2 regions of the Weizmannia sp. WK01 genome follow, and region 1 is predicted to be linked to the other one. Evidence: predicted binding sites of a transcription regulator. Region 1 holds the regulator's gene; the other holds the start of a gene.
The links. The regulator LexA, encoded in region 1, represses DNA repair genes until DNA is damaged. The targets are predictions, from matches to a motif close to CGAACATATGTTCG.
Positions count from the first base shown of each region.

Region 2: a site for LexA is predicted at 8,579-8,592, ahead of addB (helicase-exonuclease AddAB subunit AddB). Genes of this name have one in related genera too.

Region 1 covers NZ_CP109616.1:1,865,873-1,876,406, reverse strand. Annotated here, with positions in the region: gene OF158_RS08740 (N-acetylmuramoyl-L-alanine amidase) at 1-272, shown strand, start outside; gene OF158_RS08735 (hypothetical protein) at 377-1,093, opposite strand; gene lexA (transcriptional repressor LexA) at 1,543-2,163, opposite strand; gene OF158_RS08725 (cell division suppressor protein YneA) at 2,370-2,708, shown strand; gene OF158_RS08720 (YneB family resolvase-like protein) at 2,705-3,358, shown strand; gene OF158_RS08715 (DUF896 domain-containing protein) at 3,449-3,682, shown strand; gene tkt (transketolase) at 3,801-5,807, shown strand; gene sirA (sporulation inhibitor of replication protein SirA) at 6,094-6,531, shown strand; gene OF158_RS08700 (YneF family protein) at 6,596-6,817, shown strand; gene OF158_RS08695 (cytochrome c biogenesis CcdA family protein) at 7,018-7,725, shown strand; gene OF158_RS08690 (response regulator) at 7,772-8,131, shown strand; gene OF158_RS08685 (CcdC family protein) at 8,273-8,752, shown strand; gene OF158_RS08680 (DUF2621 domain-containing protein) at 8,792-9,244, opposite strand; gene OF158_RS08675 (lysophospholipid acyltransferase family protein) at 9,476-10,060, opposite strand; gene dacB (D-alanyl-D-alanine carboxypeptidase/D-alanyl-D-alanine endopeptidase) at 10,251-10,534, shown strand, end outside.
Region 2 covers NZ_CP109616.1:1,126,217-1,136,750, reverse strand. Annotated here, with positions in the region: gene OF158_RS05110 (spore germination protein GerPC) at 1-353, shown strand, start outside; gene OF158_RS05105 (hypothetical protein) at 328-507, shown strand; gene OF158_RS05100 (spore germination protein GerPE) at 512-949, shown strand; gene OF158_RS05095 (spore germination protein) at 971-1,189, shown strand; gene addA (helicase-exonuclease AddAB subunit AddA) at 1,307-5,038, opposite strand; gene addB (helicase-exonuclease AddAB subunit AddB) at 5,016-8,519, opposite strand; gene OF158_RS05080 (TIGR00266 family protein) at 8,881-9,672, opposite strand; gene OF158_RS05075 (competence protein ComK) at 9,800-10,327, opposite strand; gene OF158_RS05070 (IDEAL domain-containing protein) at 10,519-10,534, shown strand, end outside.

The DNA of each region.
Region 1 (10,534 bases):
TGCGCAAGTCGGCTAACGATGCAAAAAGCCAAAAAGGTGCGTTTGGGGACAAATCCAATGCTATTGCTTGCGCTAAAAAATACGGATATAGCGTATACGATGAAAAAGGCAATAAAGTATATTCTGCAGCACCGAATACCTATACAGTCAAACGTGGTGATTCGCTTTGGCGGATAGCTAAAGATCACAATACTACTGTAGAAAAGCTTAAAAAACTCAATCACATTTCCGGTGACCTAATTCATCCGGGGAAAAAAATTAAATTGAAATAATAGAAGGTCCCATTAAAGACAAATCAAAAGCCCTCGCGTTTGCGGGGGCAAATTTGTACGACTGGCATCCAATATGAAAAATGAAAAGAGGTTATCCTGCGTATTTAATCTAATTTAGATAGTTTAAGTGTCACATGCTCGTTTTTCCCTAATCTTTGTGTCCCGGTATTGCTGTCGCCAGGAACTGTTTCAAATTCTCCATTATCATTTTTCTGTAATAAATCAGGGGCTTCAAAATCAATGTTCACTTTTTGCGGTGTTTTATCCTGATTCTCGAACTTGATAAATATGAATCCTTTGTTAATGACCGGGCCGCCATAAGTAACTCCCGCCTTATTTTCCTCATTGGTCATGTGGTCGATATCATCCCCAATTTCTTCAGCTGTATCAGTTATGATATCAATCTTTGTCCCCGAATAGTCAATGAATTTACCACTTTTGGTGTTATCTCCCTTTTCAAGAAAAAGAAGCCCTTTTTCACCATCCGGATTTGTTGCAAGCTTTACTGCGTAATTAAGAATGAAAGCTTTATCCTTGCTCTCCCCAAAAATAATCTGATACATGCCGTCATTAGTGGGCCCATTTAAATACTCCCCGTTAATCTTATACTCCCCTGAATTTTCATCTACAAAGGTAGTGTTTTTTTTGGCAGCAACCAATATGTCGGATGTCGTTTTAGCTACTGGCTTTTTTTCTGTTTCTGCGGTCTTGGCTTTAGATTCCTCTTTGGATGTTGAATTTGATTGTGTTGCGTTTCCCCCGCAGGCTCCCAAGCCAAATGTTAATAACCCTGTAATTCCAAAAATTAATGCCTTCTTCATTCTTCTTCCTCCTCGTATTTTTATTTTTAAATTTTCAAGGTCATGACCAAAATCATGACCAAAAAATGACCAAAATCATTTGAAAAGTATTGATTGATTTTGAAAGTGGAATCTAAAAACTTCCTTATTTATATGGATTATCAAAAATGATGAAAGTAAAAAAATGTAAAATACATGTTCCGCACACAAGTCCACCAATGGGAACGCGACCAGTATATCGAAATGTATTAAGCAAGAAACCCCTTGAAGCGTAAGGCTTTGAGGGGTTTTTGTTTATCGGGCATTTTTGCGTCGAACGCCCAGAAAAACAAAATGCCCATTAATTGCCCCGATTTTTCCTTCGAAAATAGATTGGAAGCCCAGAAATCCTCAAGTGTCACAGGCATTTTTGCCATCAAACTCGCATATGCTCTATTAAAAAAGAAGCAGCCGAAACTGCTTCTTTTTGATCAGTGCACCATTTGCCTGTACAGCCCGATGACAACGCCGAGAATGGTGACGTTTTTCAATATGATCGGTTCCATTGTCTGGTTTTCAGGTTGCAGCCGGAAGTAGTCTTTTTCCTTGAAAAATCTTTTTACTGTCGCTTCATTTTCATCTGTCATAGCGACCACGATATCTCCGTTGTTTGCCGTCTGCTGGGAGCGGACAATCACATAATCGCCGTTTAAAATCCCGGCATCCACCATGCTGTCCCCTTCAATTTCCAGCATGTAGACGGACTCGTCAGACGGGACAAGATGTTCCGGAAGCGGAAAATACTCTTCAATATTTTCTACAGCGGTAATCGGTATGCCTGCTGTTACTTTTCCGACAACAGGCACATTGACAACATTTTGGGCCGGTATTTCTTCATCATGGTCCAAAATTTCAATCGCTCTCGGCTTTGTAGGGTCGCGCCTGATCAACCCCTTGCTTTCAAGCCTTGCGAGATGGCCATGGACAGTTGAACTGGAAGCAAGTCCGACTGCCTGGCCGATTTCCCGCACGGAAGGGGGATAACCTTTTGTTTTTACTTCATGCTTGATGAAATCAAGTATCGCCTGTTGCCGTTTTGATAGTTTTGCCATTCTATTCACCTCGTCACAGTTTTGTTTGGCACCCGCGCTGCGTATGGGGACGTTTACGGGAGGAATGCCATTATTTGCTATTATTATATCACATTGCAGCAGATAAAACAAACGTAAGTTCGAAAAAATGTTGACGAAAAACAGGCGTTCGTTTTATAATAGAACTGGTGATTGGACGAACGAATATTCGCGGGAGGAAGATGGAGATGTCACGATTATGGAAAAAGTATAACTATGTTATGATTTTAGCAGGGCTTACGCTTGTTTTCGGATTTTTCATGATTGGAAGTCTGCGGGATCCATCCCCACACTATATCAAAATCAGCGTCACAGAGGGCGATACGCTTTGGAACATCGCCGGGCAGTATGCGGAAAAGGGCAAAATGTCGAGGGAAGCATTTATCAGCTGGGTTGAGCGTCATAATGATATTGACGGCAACATGATCAAAGCCGGCGAAAAAATTGTCATTCCAATAGAAAAAAATGAATTCAGCGATGATAATAGGGAACTTGCGATGAAATCACAACGGGAGACGAAAAAATGAAAGTTGTTTTATATTGCAGAGTAAGCACGGAAAAAGAAAGCCAGGAAACTTCCTTGGCGAGGCAGCGGGAAGAGCTGGAGAAGCTTTCGGATTCCCACGGTTTTCAAGTGGCCGGGGTGATCTGTGACCGGGCAAGCGGCTATGACCTGGACAGGCCCGGCATCCTTGATCTTCTTGATACGATTGAAAATGAAAAGATTGACGCCGTACTGGTGCAGGATGAAACACGGATCGGAAGAGGAAATGCAAAAATTGCATTGCTTCATTTTTTATATAAAAAAGGGATTAAAGTATATTGTTATGCGCAAAACGGAGAATTGGAGCTTTCGGAATCTGATTCAATGGTGCTGAAAATTGTCAGCATGGTTGAAGAGTATCAGCGAAAGCTGCATAACTTAAAAATTAAAAGGGGAATGGAGCGTGCAGTCAAAAACGGCTACCGTCCGGAAAAAAATTTAAAAGGGAAGCGGAATCCGGACGGCAGGGAGCGAAAGGAAGTGCCGGTTGAAGAAATTATCCGCCTGCGGGATAACGGCTTGACTTTTCAAGAAATTGCTGCGACTATGCGCGGTTTCGGCTACCAAGTTTCAAAAGCAACCGTCCACCGGCGTTACAGGGAATATATGGAGGAAACGGGGCATGATAAATAGTATCAAAACCGTTTCACGGGTGCGCTTTCGTTGCAGGCGGGTCCATATTTTAGTAAGATGGCATCAATTACGGATAAAAGGAGAGAAAATATGCTTTCAAAAGAAAAAATGGCAAGGATTAACGAATTGGCGAAAAAAGCGAAAACCGGCGCCCTGACAAGTGAAGAAGCAAAGGAACAGTCAAAATTGCGAAGCGAGTATTTGCAGGCGTTCCGCTCTTCATTCAGAAAAACGATTGAAAATGTCCGTGTGCTTGACCCGGCTGGCCAGGACGTTACCCCGGAAAAAATTAAGCAAATTCAAACAAAAAGAAAGCTGCACTAAAAAGGAAACCATCCTGCTTTTTTCTTACAAAATCCATACAAAATGGTAAAAGAGTTGTGTTATGGGTTTCACTTGCCTTAATATAGAGTTGTAACCCATGAAGAAAGGATGTTAACAGATGTTTGATAAAACGGACGAACTGGCAGTCACAACAATCCGAACATTGTCCATTGACGCCATCGAAAAAGCAAAATCCGGTCATCCGGGGCTTCCGATGGGGGCTGCACCAATGGCATACACCCTCTGGACAAGATATTTGAACCATAATCCGGAAAACCCGCACTGGTTTAACCGGGACCGTTTCGTATTATCCGCAGGGCATGGTTCCATGCTGCTCTATAGCCTGCTCCATTTATCCGGTTATGCATTAAGCATGGATGATATTAAAAATTTCCGGCAATATGGCAGCAAAACCCCGGGTCATCCGGAATACGGGCATACGGAAGGCGTGGAAGCAACGACCGGTCCGCTCGGGCAGGGGATTGCCATGTCAGTCGGAATGGCGATGGTAGAACGGCATCTGGCGGCTGTATACAATAAAGAAAATTTCCCTGTCATTGACCATTATACATATGCTTTATGCGGAGATGGCGACTTAATGGAAGGCGTATCTGCCGAAGCTGCTTCATTGGCGGGACACTTAAAATTGGGACGTCTCATTGTATTGTACGATTCCAATGACATTTCCCTTGACGGCGACTTAAATAAGGCCTTTTCCGAAAGTGTTGCCGACCGGTTTAAAGCATACGGCTGGCAGTATTTGCGGGTTGAAGACGGGAATGATATGGCACAGGTCGCAAAAGCGATCGAGGAAGCAAAGGCGGATACAAGTCGGCCGACACTCATTGAAGTGAAAACGATCATCGGTTACGGTTCTCCAAACAAATCCGGGAAATCGGCTGCCCACGGCGCCCCGCTCGGAGAAGATGAACTGAAACTAACGAAAGAAGCGTATAAATGGACATTTGAAGAAGACTTCTATGTTCCGGATGAAGTTTACGCACGGTTCCGTGAATTGGTTGTGGAAAATGGCGTGAAAAAGGAACAGGAGTGGGCGTCCCTGTTTGAGGCCTATGAAAAACAATACCCGCAGCTTGCGGCTGAACTAAAACAGGCGATAAAAGGCGGGCTGCCGGATGGATGGGACAAGGACATTCCGGTCTATGAAGAAGGCAAAACCCTTGCCAGCCGTGCGGCAAGCGGGGAAGTGCTAAATGCCGTCTCCAAACATTTGCCGTCTTTGTTCGGGGGATCTGCAGACCTTGCCGGATCCAACAATACGCGGCTGAAAGAAGACAAGGACTATATGCCGGATGCCTATGAAGGGCGCAATATTTGGTTCGGTGTCCGCGAATTTGCGATGGGCGCAGCCATGAACGGTATGGCGCTTCATGGTGGTGTCCATGTATACGGCGGCACGTTCTTTGTTTTCTCGGATTATTTGCGTCCTGCCATCCGCCTAGCTGCTCTTATGGGCCTTCCGGTAACGTACGTCTTTACGCATGACAGTATCGCTGTCGGGGAAGACGGTCCGACACATGAACCGGTTGAACAGCTTCCTTCTTTAAGAGCGATGCCGGGCTTGTCGGTCATCCGCCCCGCGGACGGCAATGAAACGGCGGCTGCCTGGCGCCTTGCTCTGTCATCTGAAAACCATCCGACAGCGCTTGTTTTGACGCGCCAAGGGCTGCCAACCTTGAAAGGGACGTCTGAAAAAGCGTTGGAAGGCGTTTCAAAAGGTGCCTATGTCGTGTCCCCTGCACAAAAAGAAACGGCTGACGTTCTCCTTCTTGCCAGCGGGTCGGAAGTCCATCTGGCTGTGCTCGCGCAACAGCAATTGGCGGAACAAAAGATTGATGCTGCTGTTGTCAGCATGCCGTCATGGGACCGTTTTGAACAGCAAAGCAAAGCATACAAAGAATCCGTATTGCCGGCACAGGTGAAAAAACGCCTTGCCATTGAAATGGCTTCACCATTCGGCTGGGAAAGGTATACCGGGGATGAAGGCGATATTTTGTCGGTTAATACGTTTGGCGCCAGCGGAAACGGTAAAACCGTTATGGAAAAATACGGATTTACCGTTGAAAATGTTGTGGCACGTGTAAAAAAATTATTGGGCATGTAATCGTTCCGGGCCTGCTTTTGCGGTATTCGCGAAAGCAGGCTCATTTTTTATGCAGGAAGGGTATAAGAAAAGGGGGACTAAAAGTGCGGGGGCTGAGCTGAATGGCTTTTCCCTTGGATGCTACCGCATAATCGGCAGCGCGTTGATGTATTTACGCTTATTTTCTTGTCTGTACATGCAATCAAATGTTTCAAATTCATTTTTTAAATTTTGTTACAACAAACGACAACTTTTTTGAGGCCCGTCCATTATAGTGAAGGTAACAAAGTTGCGGGAGTGAGATCATATGCGGTCCTATTCTATCTATCTGATAAAAGAGGAGTTTGCACAATATTATTACGGCAGGGAACGAATGTTTTTTAATCTTTTTCACCAGTATGCGCACGTTTCCGGAAGTTTGAAAAATGTCCTCAGCAGACAGATCCATTATATTACAAAGCCGATTCCGCTCTTGTCTGTCCATCATGTCTTGCAGCCGTTATTTTCTGACACCAGCAACATGACGAAAACAGGCGCTTGCCAACTTCTTTCAAAGAAAGAGGGGCAGGTGCTGGAAGTGACCATAGAAGAAAGAATGCTCCAGCTGAACGTATACGGGAGTTATGATACAGAAACCGCCGTTTTTGAAATTCTGAGGAACTTTAAAGGAGATTTGCTTGCAATCGATTATGACCATAAACGATTCGGCTGGATAAAACCGGTTAAAGAAAGAAAATTCGTGTGAGAAGAAAACAAGTATTGTATAATTCAAATGGATTTAGTACACTGTATGTGAGTGAAGGAGGTATATTATGATTTGGGTGTTCGTTCTTGTAGCCCTAATTGCTCTTTTGGCAGGCGCAGCAATCGGGTTTTTCATCGCCCGTAAATATATGATGAATTACCTGAAGAAAAATCCGCCGATTAATGAACAAATGCTGAGAATGATGATGATGCAAATGGGTATGAAGCCGTCTCAAAAGAAAATCAATCAAATGATGAATGCCATGAACAAACAAATGAAATCTTAAGCTGGGCGACCGGCTTTTGTGGTATATCCATCACCATTGTTAAGCTTCTCACGATTCTGTAAACCACTTTTTCTGCCAATTTTCTGCACAGAAAAGGTGGTTTTTGATTTCATGTTCCATTTTTATGCTTTTTACGATGTTTTTTCTCTTTCAATCAGTTTATGTTAAAATGAAAATGAGCCGGGATGGGGAGTGAACCGATGGCTGATGTAACTGTATGGCTGTCTTTCGGGGCAGGTTTCATGAGCTTTATATCGCCTTGCTGCCTGCCGCTTTATCCTGCTTTTGTTTCTTATATAACAGGCGCTTCTGTCAGCCGGTTAAAAAGCGGGGGCGGCATGCGGGAGTGGAAAAGTATCCTGCATACCGTTTGGTTTCTCGCGGGATTTTCCACTGTTTTTATTGCATTGGGGTTTGGTGCTTCCTGGATCGGGAGTTTTTTTATCCGTTACCAGGATGTCATCCGGCAGCTCGGTGCAGTCGCGCTCATTTTTTTTGGGCTGCTTGCAGCGGGCATTTTTCATCCGGGGATCTTTATGAAGGTGTACCGAATCGATATAAAAAAGCAGCCGGCGGGATTTTTGGGTTCTTTTCTCGTCGGGCTAGTGTTTGCTGCCGGCTGGACGCCCTGCACCGGGCCGATTCTTGCCTCGGTATTGGCAATGGCAGTGGCCCATCCGGCTTCTGCGTCGGTCTATATGGCTGCATATGTACTTGGCTTTTCCATACCTTTTTTTGTCCTTGCTTTTTTTATCGGACGGTTGGGGTGGATGCAAAAATACAGCGTAAAACTTTTAAAATGGAGCGGTGTTGTGATGATAGTCGCCGGAATCCTGCTCTTTTTTGACTGGATGCCTGTCATTTCCGGTTATATGAGTGCACTGTTCGGGGGATTCCAGGGATTTTAATCCGGGTTGCATTTTAACGGATCAATGAGGAGGAGAAATTCGATCGATGGCAAATGTGTTAATTGTGGATGATGCAAAATTTATGAGGATGACTTTGGCGAAAATGCTGGAAAACGGCGGCCATACCGTTGTAGGCGAAGCGGAGAACGGGCAGCGGGCGATTGAATTATACCGTGAAGTCAGGCCGGATGTTGTGACGATGGACATTACTATGCCGGAGATGACCGGCATTGAAGCGGTAAAAAAGATCGTGCGCGAATTCCCGGACGCAAAAATTATTATTTGCTCCGCGCTTGGCCAGCAAAAACTGGTCGTCGAAGCAATTGAATCCGGCGCAAAGGATTTTATCGTCAAGCCTTTTGATGAAACGCGTGTTTTAGAAGCGGTTGAACGCGTTTTGAACTGACAGGCGCCACAAAAAAAGGGAGGCAGGCATTCCGGCTGGACATCAACCCCGCTTTTATGGTTGAATATTACCATAGGAAACATATATTTATCGTATCTACATTTCTTTTGTTAAAAATCTGTTACTAAAGAGGGTTGAGACATGGAAGGCATTATCATCTCGTTCATTGTTGCGATTTTGATGGGGTCTTTGGTCATTTTTGTCCGTTTAAAAGGGCAGAACAAGCCCGTTTCCACAAAAAAAATATTGTTGCCGCCGGTCTTTATGAGTACCGGGGCATTGATGTTTGTCGTCCCGTATTTTCGTGTGACACCTGCCGAAGTATTGGAAGCATTTGTGGTCGGAATGTTCTTTTCCATATTTTTAATTAAAACTTCCCGTTTCGAAGTCCGTGACGGAAACGTATATTTAAAACGATCGAAAGCTTTTCCGTTTATTTTGATCGGGCTTCTTCTCATCCGGTTGCTGATGAAGGTGGTGCTTAGTTCTTCGATTCAAATCGGGCAGCTGAGCGGCATGTTTTTTCTGCTCGCATTCGGCATGATTCTGCCGTGGCGCGTCGCCATGTATATTCAGTACAGGCGGCTCATGCAGGAACTGGATGAAGGGGTCCGTGCTTGAAAAAACATCATTCGCTTTTGCCGAATGATGTTTTTTCATTTATTGGGCCGATTTTGTTTTTTCCTGCGCAAACAATTGCTCATATCGGCTGTCGTCGATGTTCAGCTGCTTCAATTTTTTTCGGAGGAATTTATGGTCGCGTTTCGGCGTAGCGAGAATATAGCCCTGAATGATATTGTCCAGTGTCATTTTTTTTGTATTTTTGGAAAGCGCCACATCCCCGATTTTTGCTGCGATCTTTTTCCTGGCCACATCGCGGAACAATTCCGGGACAGGGCTTACCAGTTCTTCAAGCAGTTCCCTGTACTCCGGCGTCCAGAGGTGCCGCGTTTTAAGGATTGTCTCCTCCTGCCGGTCAAGTATTGATTTTCCGTCTTCTTTCGGAAGCCTTTTCAAAAATTTCCGGAACATAAAATAGCCGCCAACTGAAAAGAGAAAAACGAGACAGAGGATCCATATTAAAATAAAGGCAGAAAACCATCCACTCAGCATGACGCTCTCCTCCTTGGCAAGTACTCGCTTTTATTATAAGAAAAGATGGACTGTTTTTTCAATTAAAAAAGGAAAAACCCTTTCGCCGGCCGGCAGGGGACAGAGAAAAAGGGATGTTTTATCTTTATTTGTCCATGAAAAAAACGGTGAGGCACTTTGAATGCGGTGCCTCGCCGTTTTTTTGATTTCTTTTGTGCTTTTTCATCTGCTTCGGGCAAGCAGAAAGCATTTTTACTGTTTTTTCAGCGCTTCAAAAGTGTCTTGCAGCAGAACAATCGTTTTTTCAATTTCTTCTTTTGTTCCTTTTTTTTCGTCTGCCAGCCTGATCGGGTCGCCAAAGCGCACGCGTTTCGGCTTTCTCGCGAGGACTTCTTTGAACGTTTTCGGCCCTTCGTAAATGGCCGGGACAAGCGGCACATTTGCTTTTAAAGCAATCGTCACGGCACCGCGTTTTAAAGAAACATGTTCGCTTTTGCGTGTTCCGGAAGGGAAAATGCCGACGACCTTCCCTTCTTTTAAAAGTTTCATTGGAATTTTAATCGAGCTCGGGCCCGGATTTTCACGATTGACGGGAAAAGCGTGCAACTTCGTGAATAGCCATTTTGACCATTTTTTAGAGAAAAGTTCCTGTTTCGCCATATAATGAATTTGGACAGGCCAGATGGCAATCGCCAGGTAAATAATATCCAGCCATGTTTGGTGGGTACAAACGACCACAAACGGAGCCGCAGGGATTTTCTCTTTGTTTTCTTTTTTGATTTTGCCGCCAAGCAGCCAAAAAATGCCGGCAACAACATAATAGCCAAACCGGTACATGATTACACCCCCACAAGCATTTTATACTATACAGGCATGCTTGTTCTACTAATTTGGAAAAAAATATTTAAAAACGCGAAATGAATCATTGGAAAAAAGAAGATAGCAGCCAAAACAGCGTTTACGGAAAGATTAAAATAAAGAAGGAATATGATAAAGCAAGGCAGAATTTCATACGGAGGGAAACGGATTGCATAAAAGATGGGTCGTGATATGGACGATGGCATTTCTATTTATTCAGGGAACTGGGCCTTATGCAGCAGGGGACAGGGAAGGCTGCGGGAAAAAAGAAACAGACGCAAAGATTGCCGGTATTCTTGAGGCCGCCCCTTTAAAAGGCGGGATCGTTGCGATCAGCGTCCGTTCGGCTGATAGCGGGAAACTGCTCTACGAACAAAATGGCAATACGCTGCTGCGCCCTGCATCCAATATGAAACTGCTGACCGCAGCCGCCGCGCTTGAAACGCTCGGGAA
Region 2 (10,534 bases), 740 kb from region 1:
CCAATAATGAACACCGTGCTGCTTTAAAACAGGCGCTTACCGAAAAACTGATGGAATATTTGGAAAAAGAACTCCCAACAACGATCACCGACAATGAGCGGCAATTTAAAGTCCGCCTAAATCAAGAATATCATAATTTTATAAAAAATGACTTGAAAAACCAACTTCCACAGCGCATTGATTATTATATCAACCAGCTCAATTCAACCGGACCCGTTGAAGGCGAATGGTTTGACAAATTGCTCGGGCAAATCAAGGCGGATATGGCGCATGCCGTACAAGTTTTTATTTCCCATCTGCCGCCGCAAATGAACGGAGGTGCCAGCGATGGAACTGAACGTCACAAACCGTGAAATCTGTGTGGATTATGTCCAAATTATCGGGATTTCAAGTGCCTCGGTTTTCCTCATTGGCGATACGGAAACGATTCAGCAGGGAGCGGCCTTCGATACGCCGCCGGAATCCCTAATTATCAGTCCGTACGTGCCGTTTGTGCCGAGGGGATAGCAGGATGCAAAGAAACTCCTTTGTGGATACGCTCCGGGTCAAAACCGTCATATTTGGTTCGAACGTCATTGTTGGAGACTCCGAGCGGATCCAGATGTCTGCCGCCGTCCTTGCGATCCAGCGCCAGCAGGAATTGTACTACGGATTTGAAGCGCCGTTTCAAACTTTTCCCATTTTCCGCCTGGCCGTTCCGATTCCGCCAGTAACAGAACAAATCCGGTTTCAGGTTTACCAAGAAAATCCGGTCATAAAAGTTTCGAATGTAGAGATCATTGGGATGTCGACTTCAACCGTCATGCAAGTCGGAAGCACTAAATCAATCGCCCTTGAATCAAGGGTCCACCATACCCGTCAGCTAGACCCGAATATTCTGAAGCTTGGCGGCCGTGTTCCCCCGCGCACCGTTGCCGTCAGCGAGGAAAGCAGCGTCATGCCAGATTAATCCTGAAAGCAGGTGATCAAAATGCCGGCCATTGTAGGCCCTTTACAAATCTATAATGTTGGAAGCGGCATTGTCCATTTTGGCGACACAGCTGTCATCTCTCCGAAAACAAGTTCGAAAACATCTACCGGCTCCGGTTCTCTTTCCACTTCCGCATTTGTCATTACAAACAACGCGCTCAGTGTAAACAATACGGCTAACGGCAGTGTTGTCGACCAGCCATCTGCAGGAAACCATTAGAAAGGCAAAGAGGGCAGGCAAATTTTCCGCTACCTCGCTGCCTTCAAAATGGAAAGATAAATTTTTATGTGTTGCAATAGCTATGGCAAGAATGGGCTCCCTTAAAGGAGGGCCCATTTATGATTGGATTTCGAGAAGATGCCCGCCATCAAAGAAATACAAGTATTGCGCTTTTACCTTTTTCTTTAAAATGGTTTCCAGCGCCCTTGAATAAAGGGCCAGCTGGACTTCATAACGTTTGCGTAGGACAGGCTCTGCTTCTTCAAATCCGCCTTTAAACCTGCCATGGATATTGTCTGTCTTAAAATCGAGCAATACGAGGCCGTCTTTTTCCTCTGCCACGCAATCAAATATGCCCTGGATAAGAACATGTTCATCCGCAAGAGATGCATCTCGGTAAATTTCCGCTGCGGGAACGGACAAACTGAACGGCATTTCCCGCATCACCCGGCCGGCTGCTAGGATACGGCGGCCGATATCCGTTTCAAAAAAGCGGACAAGCTGTTCAGCCGCAATGGCATCCGCCTGTTCTTCCGTGAGCAGCTCCTGTTTCACCATCTCTTCAACCAGCGCCTCAACGGAAGCATAAGTCGGCGGCGCATCAAACGGGATATGCTGCATTACCATATGCATCGCTGTCCCGCGTTCAGCCGGCGTAATCGATTTTTCCTGCATAAAACGGGGGCGGTCAAAGATATGTTTTTCCGCATTCGGAATAAACCGGGTACCATTCGTTTCGTCATGCTCTTCATGCATCCGTTTCAATTCAGATACCGATTGTTTGGCACGCCGGAATGTTGCCGGCTCATTGCTGTACCGGAAGCTTAAGCGCCCGAAAACCTGTGCTTTATAAGCGGATTCCGCCGCAACCGGGAGGCCGGCTTTCACTTGATGCTGCCAGTCCACTTCCCCAACTTGTTCCGGTTCCTGGATATCGGCAAACTGTTCTTTCGGCAAAACGGCGATCTGCCATTTGGATGGATCATCCAGCACCACCCGGCCGTCATCCCCGAAAAGCACTGTTCCGTCCGCATGCCTGCTGAGCGAAGGAATGATCCAGTCCAAGTAAGTGCCGGCCGCTGCGCGCACATGGTCTGGCATCAGCCAGCCTTCCTGCCGCCTCGTTTTCCCCCATTTTTCCAGGCGCTTGCCAAGATTTTTCACCGTCCCGACCAAATACAGTTTTTCTTTTGCCCTAGTGAGTGCGACATACAAGACGCGCATTTCTTCAGCCAGCATTTCCAGCTTTTTCTTTCTTTTAAAAGCAAGCTGCGGCAAAGACGGGTATGTGATCCGTTTTTCCGGATGAATATACTTTGAGGCGAACCCGAAATCTTTATCAAGAAGAAACGCCTGGCTAATATCGCGCATATTAAATTTCCTATTGAGACCGGCCACGAACACCACCGGGAACTCGAGCCCTTTGCTTGCATGGATGGTCATCAGGCGGACGACATCTTCCTGTTCGCTCAATGCCCTCGCTGTTCCGAGGTCATCCCCGCGCTCCTGCATGCGTTCGATAAAGCGCAAAAACCGGAACAGCCCCCTGAAAGATGTTTCTTCATATTGCCGCGCCCGGTCATACAAAGCCCGCAAATTGGCCTGCCGCTGCTTTCCTCCAGGCAGTCCGCCGGCAAAGTCATAAAACTGCGTGTCCCGGTAAAGCTGCCAAATGAGGGAGGACAAATCCCCCTGCCTTGCAACAGACCGCCACACCGACAATTTTTCCATGAATCTGGACACTTTCTCATACGCTTCTTCTTCCTCAGGATCCGGCCGGTCTGCTATAAATTTTTTCACCGCTTCATAATACGGACCCCGCTTTTCATGAATGCGGATAAGGGCAAGCGCTTCTTCATCGAGCCCGACAATCGGGGAACGGAGCACGACTGCAAGCGGAATGTCCTGATACGGGTTGTCAATTACCTTTAATAAAGAAAGCATGATGGATACTTCCGTCGCGTCAAAATACCCGGTTGAAAGTTCGGTGTACAACGGGATGCCCGCCTGTTTCAATTCTTCCATTATGGTCGGCGCCCATGCCATGGAACGCATCAGGATAACGATATCTTTGTACCGGATCGGGCGGAATGTGCCGGTCTTCGGATTGTAAACCTGTTCTTCGTCGATCAGTTTTTTTATTTCACGGGCAAGGTAACGGGCTTCAAGCTGGGATTGTTCCAGTTCGGCCCGGTCCAGCGTTTCTTCATCCGAAATGTCTTCTTCAATCGCTTCATCGGCCTGGTCAATCAATGCCACTTTGACCGGATGATCCCTTTCCGGATAAGAGGCGCCTGCCACAAGTGCAGCCTGGCTGTCATATGCCATCTCGCCCACCTTTAGGCCCATGATTTGTTTAAAAATAAAATTCGTACCGTCGAGAATTTCTTTGCGGCTGCGGAAGTTTTTCGACAAGTCGATTCTGAGACCTGTATCCCGGCCTTCCGGATCAAAATCCCGGTACTTTTTTAAAAACAGGTTCGGTTCAGCAAGCCGGAACCGGTAGATGCTTTGTTTCACGTCTCCAACCATAAACCGGTTGCCGTCAAATCCCGCCCCTTTTGCCACAAGGTTCATAATCGTTTCCTGTACCATGTTGACATCCTGAAATTCATCAATCAGCACTTCTTTAAATTGCTGCTGGTAAGCTTTGGCCACTTCTGACGGGGTGAGGCTGCCATCTTCATTTTTTTCAGCAAGAATGTCCAGGCAAAAATGCTCCAAGTCCGAAAAATCAACGATCCCTTTTTCCGCTTTTACCGCGCCATAAGCCTCTGCAAATTTTTTGACGAGCGTTCTAAGTTCCGCAATCACCGGCCGCATTTCCTGCATGTCTTTCAGGAACGATGCCGGCTTCCTTGAGAAAAAGTCTTTTTTTAAATCTTCAAGTGTTTTCTTTGCAGATTTCCGCAAATCATCGGCTGCTTTGACGAGTTCCGCTTCATATGCATCCCCTTTGCACGCTTTGGCGCGTGTAAACTGCCATGCATTCATTTCTTCATAAAGCCCCTGCCATGGACCGTGAATTGCCGCAAGCAATCTGTCTGTAATCTTCATGTCATTGAGATAATTTTCCGCCCTCGGCGCAGGCCCGCCCGGCTCTAAGGCGAGTCCATACGCTTCCTCCAGCATGTCTTTTGCAGCCTGCAGCTGGAGGTGAATATCAGCTTTCACCGCTGCCATAAACGGCAGGCTGTCCACCTCTTCCACATCCCCGGCATCATACAGCTCGACCATTTTATCGAGCCATGCAGACGGATCCGGGTGGGAACGGGAAAAATCGTAAAGCTTCCGGATCAGATGCTGGAGCTCGTCATCACTGCGGTCGTTTGAGAATGTATCGACTGTGCGGTAAAACAGGTCATTTCCCGCTTTCGCATACTCCGTTTCAAAGAGGTCATCCAGCACTTCATCGCGCAGAAGTTCGGCTTCTGTATCATCAGCGATCCTGAATCCGGGGTCGATGTCAATCAAATAATAATATTTTCGGATCACTTCAAGGCAGAAAGCGTGCAGCGTGGAAATCGGCGCTTTATTCAGCAGGCTCAGCTGTTTCCGTAAATGATGCGAATCCGGGCGGCTGCTGATCGCCTCCTCGATCGCTTTACCGATGCGATGGCGCATTTCCGCAGCCGCAGCATTGGTAAAGGTGACAATGAGCAGTTCATCAATATCGAGCGGATCGTGTTCATCCAATATTTTTTGGATAATCCTTTCCACGAGCACGGCTGTTTTTCCTGAACCGGCAGCCGCTGCGACAAGGATGTCCTGCCCTTTTGCCATGACGGCTTTCCATTGGTCATCCGTCCAGACGGCATTCGCCGGTTTATCCGGAATGGCTGTTTTCATCTGTTCTGCGCTCCTTTCTCATTTTGGCGAGGATTTCTTCCGGTTTTTCCGGGTGAATAAGGCGGTAATTGTTTTCTTCCATCGACTGGTCAAACTGGCAGACCGAACGGAACGGGCAGAATGTGCACGCCGCCTGTTTTTTTATTTTATATGGCGCGATATCCGTCGTACCGGACAGGATCGCATTACCAGCCTCTGTGTAAATATTGCGCACATAGCTGCGGATCGCTTCAAAGTCTTCTTTGCTTGCCACTTCGGACCGGGCCGTTAATTGGCCGTCCTTTTTCAAACCTGCCGACACAATCGCACTGTTGCCGGATTCAAGCGACCGGTCCATCAATGTGATCACTTCCGGGCTGTCCAGCAATAGTCCTCGCATCCGGAAGTCTTTTAAAATTTCTTCTTCAATTTCTTCAGCCGACAACATTTTTTCCGCCGAAATCAGCGGGTCATGAAGATGGAAATACAAAACGCCTGCCGGAATCGTTTCTTCCCCTGTCAGCTGTTTCGAATACGTCATAATGAGATCCAGATAGGTGAGCATTTGCAAATCAAGGCCGTAATACACATTTGTCAAATCGAGCTTGTGCGCACTTGATTTGTAATCGATGATCCTGACGTACACACCGTTTTCACTTTCCGCCTTGTCGACGCGGTCAATCCGGCCCTGCAGCTCCATTTTCGCCCCGTTTTTCAATGTAAACGAAAGCGGTGGGAGCTCTTTTTTCGGCCCAAAAGCGAGTTCCATCGCGACCGGTTCAAAGCCGCTCCGTTTCGCATGGACGCTTAAAATATATGAAGCCCTTCCGACAACCTGTTCCAGTTTCCTTTTAATATATTGGTAGCGTTTTGAACTGAGCAGGATTTGATGCTGCAATTTCGGGGCAAGATCGTCCACAGCCGCTTTTGCGAGCTCCATGCTTTGCTGTTTTGTGATCTCTGACCACGGAATGCCTTGGCGCTGCAGGGTGTCGGAAATCCATTTCAATGCACCGTGGAAAAGATCTCCGATATTCGGCGCATCAAGACGAAATACATCCCGTTCCCGCAGCCTCAGCCCGTATGTCGAAAAATGGGAAAACGGGCAGGTGAAAAACTGCTCCATTCTCGATACGCTGGCAAGGATATGGTCGCCGTACAGTTCCCGGCTCGTTTTTTCGGAGAGCTTCCGGGCTTTGTTTTGGTAAAACAAACTGGAAAAAGCATGGGCCGCCCGATTTTTCCATTCCGGGTGCTCCATATAAAAGTTATACGTATCCCACCAGAAGTCGGCCATCGGATACCCTCTTTTTTTCAACTGCAGCTGCGAAGTGACAAAAGCAATGGCAGCCGCCGGATGGGAAATGTATGCAGCTTGCTGCTTCTCTTCCAGTTCCGCCGGGTCATTCACCCATAATCCGCCGCCGCGTGCCGGGAACATGTCCTCTATCCGGTTGATGAACGGGGACGGCAGCAATGCTTTCCCTTCTTCATCGGCAAGCGGAAAAGATAGTACCAGTTTTTCAGAAGGTGTCGTCAATGCCCGGTAAAAGATAAATTCTTCGTCGAGCAGGCGCCTTTTGCTGCCGGGCATAATTTCAAGCCCGGTAAGTCTTAAATATTCACGCTCTTCATCATTTAAAACGCCATCTTCGGAAATTTTCGCCGGCATGACCCCGTCATTGACCCCAATGATAAACGCCAGTTTGACATCAGACAGCCGGGACTGCTCCAGATTCGCCACGAGCACCTGGTCCAAAGCCGGAGGAACGATCGAAAATTTTAATGACTCAAGCCCGGTTTCCATAATGGCAGAGAATTTCCCAACATCAGCAGGTTCATCGCCAAGGATTTCAACATACTGATCCAAAACGCCCATGACTTCATCCCATGCCTGGTCGTGTTCCCTGGCAGCGACAAGATCCCCCGCTTCTTCCTTTTCAAGCCGGAGCGCTTCCAGTTTTTCCGGAATCTCCAATTCTTCGAGATAAAGATACAACGCTTCACAAAGCGCTTTTCCAGTGCGGGCGCGCTTCAAACGCCGCGACAGGCGCAAAATCGGCGCCGTGACGAGAAGCCTGAGTTCATTCAGTTCCTGTTCGATTTTTCTTTCCTCATCCGTTTGTGGCAGGTTTTCTAGTTCGAGGCCGCGGATCCGCCGGTATTCCCATCTTTTTCTACTCGTCCACCGTTCCCCCTGGATGCCGTAAGCCAGACAATAGTTTTCAAGCCGGTCCATTTTTTCACGCAGCATACGGGTATCTCCAGGCGGAAACAGCAATTCTGTTTTGATGGCACGGAAAACCGGTTCATAACGCCAGTTGCCGCGGATGATTTCCAAAGTCGAACGGATCAGTTCAATGAGCGGATGGTTCAGCATCGGCCGTTTTCTGTCAATAAAATACGGCACATCATAATCGTAAAAAACCGTTTCGATTAAATCCTGATAGGCCTCCCCGTTGCGAACAAGGAGGGCAATGTCACGATAGCGGCAGCTGCCTTCCATAACCGCTTCACGGATGGAACGGGCAACGCCTTCGATTTCTGCCCGCCGGTTGTTCGCCTGCCAGATTTCGATGCTGCTTTCCCCCGGAAAAGAAGGAAACGGGAGTTCTTCAAACCGGGACTGCAAAAAGCGCAAACTTTCATGCCGGAAACGGACCGGTTCATACAGCGCCACGTCTTCTTCCGTTTCAATTTGAAAGGCGCGCGCCAGTTCATAAATATGGGCATAGGCTTCTCCCGGCATCCGGAACAAGTATAAATCATCCGGCTGCATCCCGCGGAAAGCCCGGTCCGTTGTGAGCGCAACCGTCACGCGGCGACATTTTTTCAGGAGTTCCCCGATCACCAAGTATTCCTGCGGGTTAAAAGTATGGAAGCCGTCTATATAAATTTCCGCATCGTCCAGATAGCGGGATTTTTCAATGGCAGAAGCAAGCAGCCTTAAGTAATCTTCCGAATCAATGTATTTGCCTTCCAGCTTTTGTTCATATGCCTGATATACGCATTCCAAATCGTGCAGCTTGTCGGAAAGCACTCTTTCCCCGTCCGCTTCCTCGATTGACGCACGTTTTTCCTGAAGCTGTGCAGGTGAAACGCAAAATCGTTTGAATTCAGTCAGAATGCGTTCGACATTGTCAATAAAGCCGGTCTTATCCGCCGCCCGCGTGAAAACCGACAGTTCTTCTTTTTGGTCTTCCAAAATTTTCCGAATGAGCATATTTAACCCGCTGCTCGATACATGGGTACGGCTGATCCCGCCGACTTCCTGCAATATTTTCCAGGCAAGGCGCGTAAAACTGTACACCTGGGCGCGGATCATCCCGCCCAGTTCAGGGTCATGCGCAAGCCGTGTTTCCGATAAAAAAGTCATTTGCTCCGGAACAAGGTAAATGAGCGGTGCCCCGCCCGGATCGCCAAGCAGTTTCTGCCTGATTTCACGGTGGATGAAAGCTGTCTTTCCTGTCCCGGGGCGCCCGGTAATAAATCGAAGGGACAATTGGTTCACTTCCTTTTGATGGGCTCAGTTGGCTCCATATCCGGAAACATGCCGGACAAGGAACATTTGTTCTTTTATTGTAACGGATATTTTTCTATGAATCAAGCTTTTTGCCAAAAAAATATGCTTCCTGTTTTTTCTGCCGGGGGATGCCCCGCTTCCAAGTAAAATACTGCCTTTTCCCGCCCCCGGAAAAGTCCTTCCCATCCAATCCGGATGCCCTCCCCATCCGGCCGGTCCACGCAACCGCCGTCGGGGCACTCTCCCCGCTTCCGTCCGGGCGTATCATTTTTTCATATGCCAAAAAAAAGCACTGCCTGTTCCGGGAAACGTCCCGCAAAATGCAGTGCTTTTACACCTCTTAATCCCCGTTAAACAAATTAAACAAGCCTTTTGCCATGCTGCCTTCATCCTTCGAACCGCCCGCTGCCGGCATTGCGGCAAATACGCGGCTGGCCAGGCGGCTGAATGGCAGGGACTGCACCCAGACCGATCCCGGCCCGCGTAAAGTGGCAAAGAACAGGCCCTCTCCCCCAAACAGGGCTGTTTTGATCCCTTTGACAAATTCAATGTCATAATCGATCGTCCGTGACATGGCGACAAGGCAGCCTGTATCCACCTTTAATGTTTCGCCGGGTGCGAGCTCGCGTTTCTGGATCGTGCCGCCTGCATGAATAAAGGCAAGGCCGTCTCCCTCAAGCTTCTGCATAATAAATCCTTCCCCGCCGAAAAACCCTGTTCCAAGTTTCCGCTGAAATTCAACACCAACTGAAACCCCTTTTGCCGCTGCCAAAAATGCATCTTTCTGGCAAATGATTTTTCCCCCTTGTTCACTTAAATCCATCGGTACAATTTTGCCCGGATAAGGCGCTGCAAACGCTACATGCTTTTTATCACGGCCTTCGTTCGTAAAGGCGGTCATAAAAAGACTTTCGCCGGTGATCAGCCGTTTTCCTGCAGAGAACAGTTTTCCCATAATGCCTCCGCCCTGGCTGCCCGATCCGTCGCCAAAAATCGTTTCCATCCGGATGCCGTCTTCCATCATCATCAAGCTGCCGGCCTCGGCGATGACGGTCTCCTGCGGGTCGAGCTCGACTTCGACAAACTGCATGTCATCCCCGACCAGTTTAAAATCAATATCGTGGTTGTTCATTTCCAAACCTCCTCAAATTGCACTACCCCCTGTATACGGACTTGCCGTTCGCAATGTTTCATTTTTATTTCCCGGGCAGGCGTTCGTTTTATTGGACGAAAAGGCAGGGGCCCCCTCCCTGCCAAGCTTAAATCCAATACAGCCCGCTGTCTTCCATCGCCCTGTATCCCTGTTGTTTCAAAAATTGCATGCGGGAGCGTCGGATATTAATTTCATAAGCAACCTGCAAAGCAGCTGCTTTATGGTACTGGTTAATAAACGAACCGTAGCTGATTGGCAATACGAGTGATTGATTGTTTGAAAAAATCACTTCAGTTTTTTTGCCTTCTGGGGTGTGGTCTTTAATATGCCCGGAGATCAGCCAAATACAGTCCGGCTGGCTGGGCGATTTTGTTGGAAAAATTATGGTAGCTGTATGAGGATCAACGAGGATCGGCGGCTTGTGCCGAACATGAATCAAGCTTTTTGTCGCATTTTTCCTTCCTTCGTAATCGCTTCCAAAGTATTGACAGCTTTTTTTCACGATACTCAGGGGAAGTTCTGGCACAAATCGTTCCCGATCCACTTCCAGTATTTTTGTCCCTGTTTCTCCTCCCTCCTGGCAAGGAATCAGCGCAATCGTATTTGGATGAATGTCCAATTCTCCATGTTGCATAAAGTATTCCCCCATTCTATTTTTCTCATAATTCACTTTCTATTATAGTACAAATTTCCTACATTTCTAGTCGTTTTTCTAAAAATATGCATTTTTTTCCTTGTTTACCGTTTCAGAAAAATTCAATTTTTACATTGCTTTTTATTGAAATGCTCTGTATAATAAAAAAAAGCGGAAAAAGGTGATCATACATGGAAAACAAAAAAT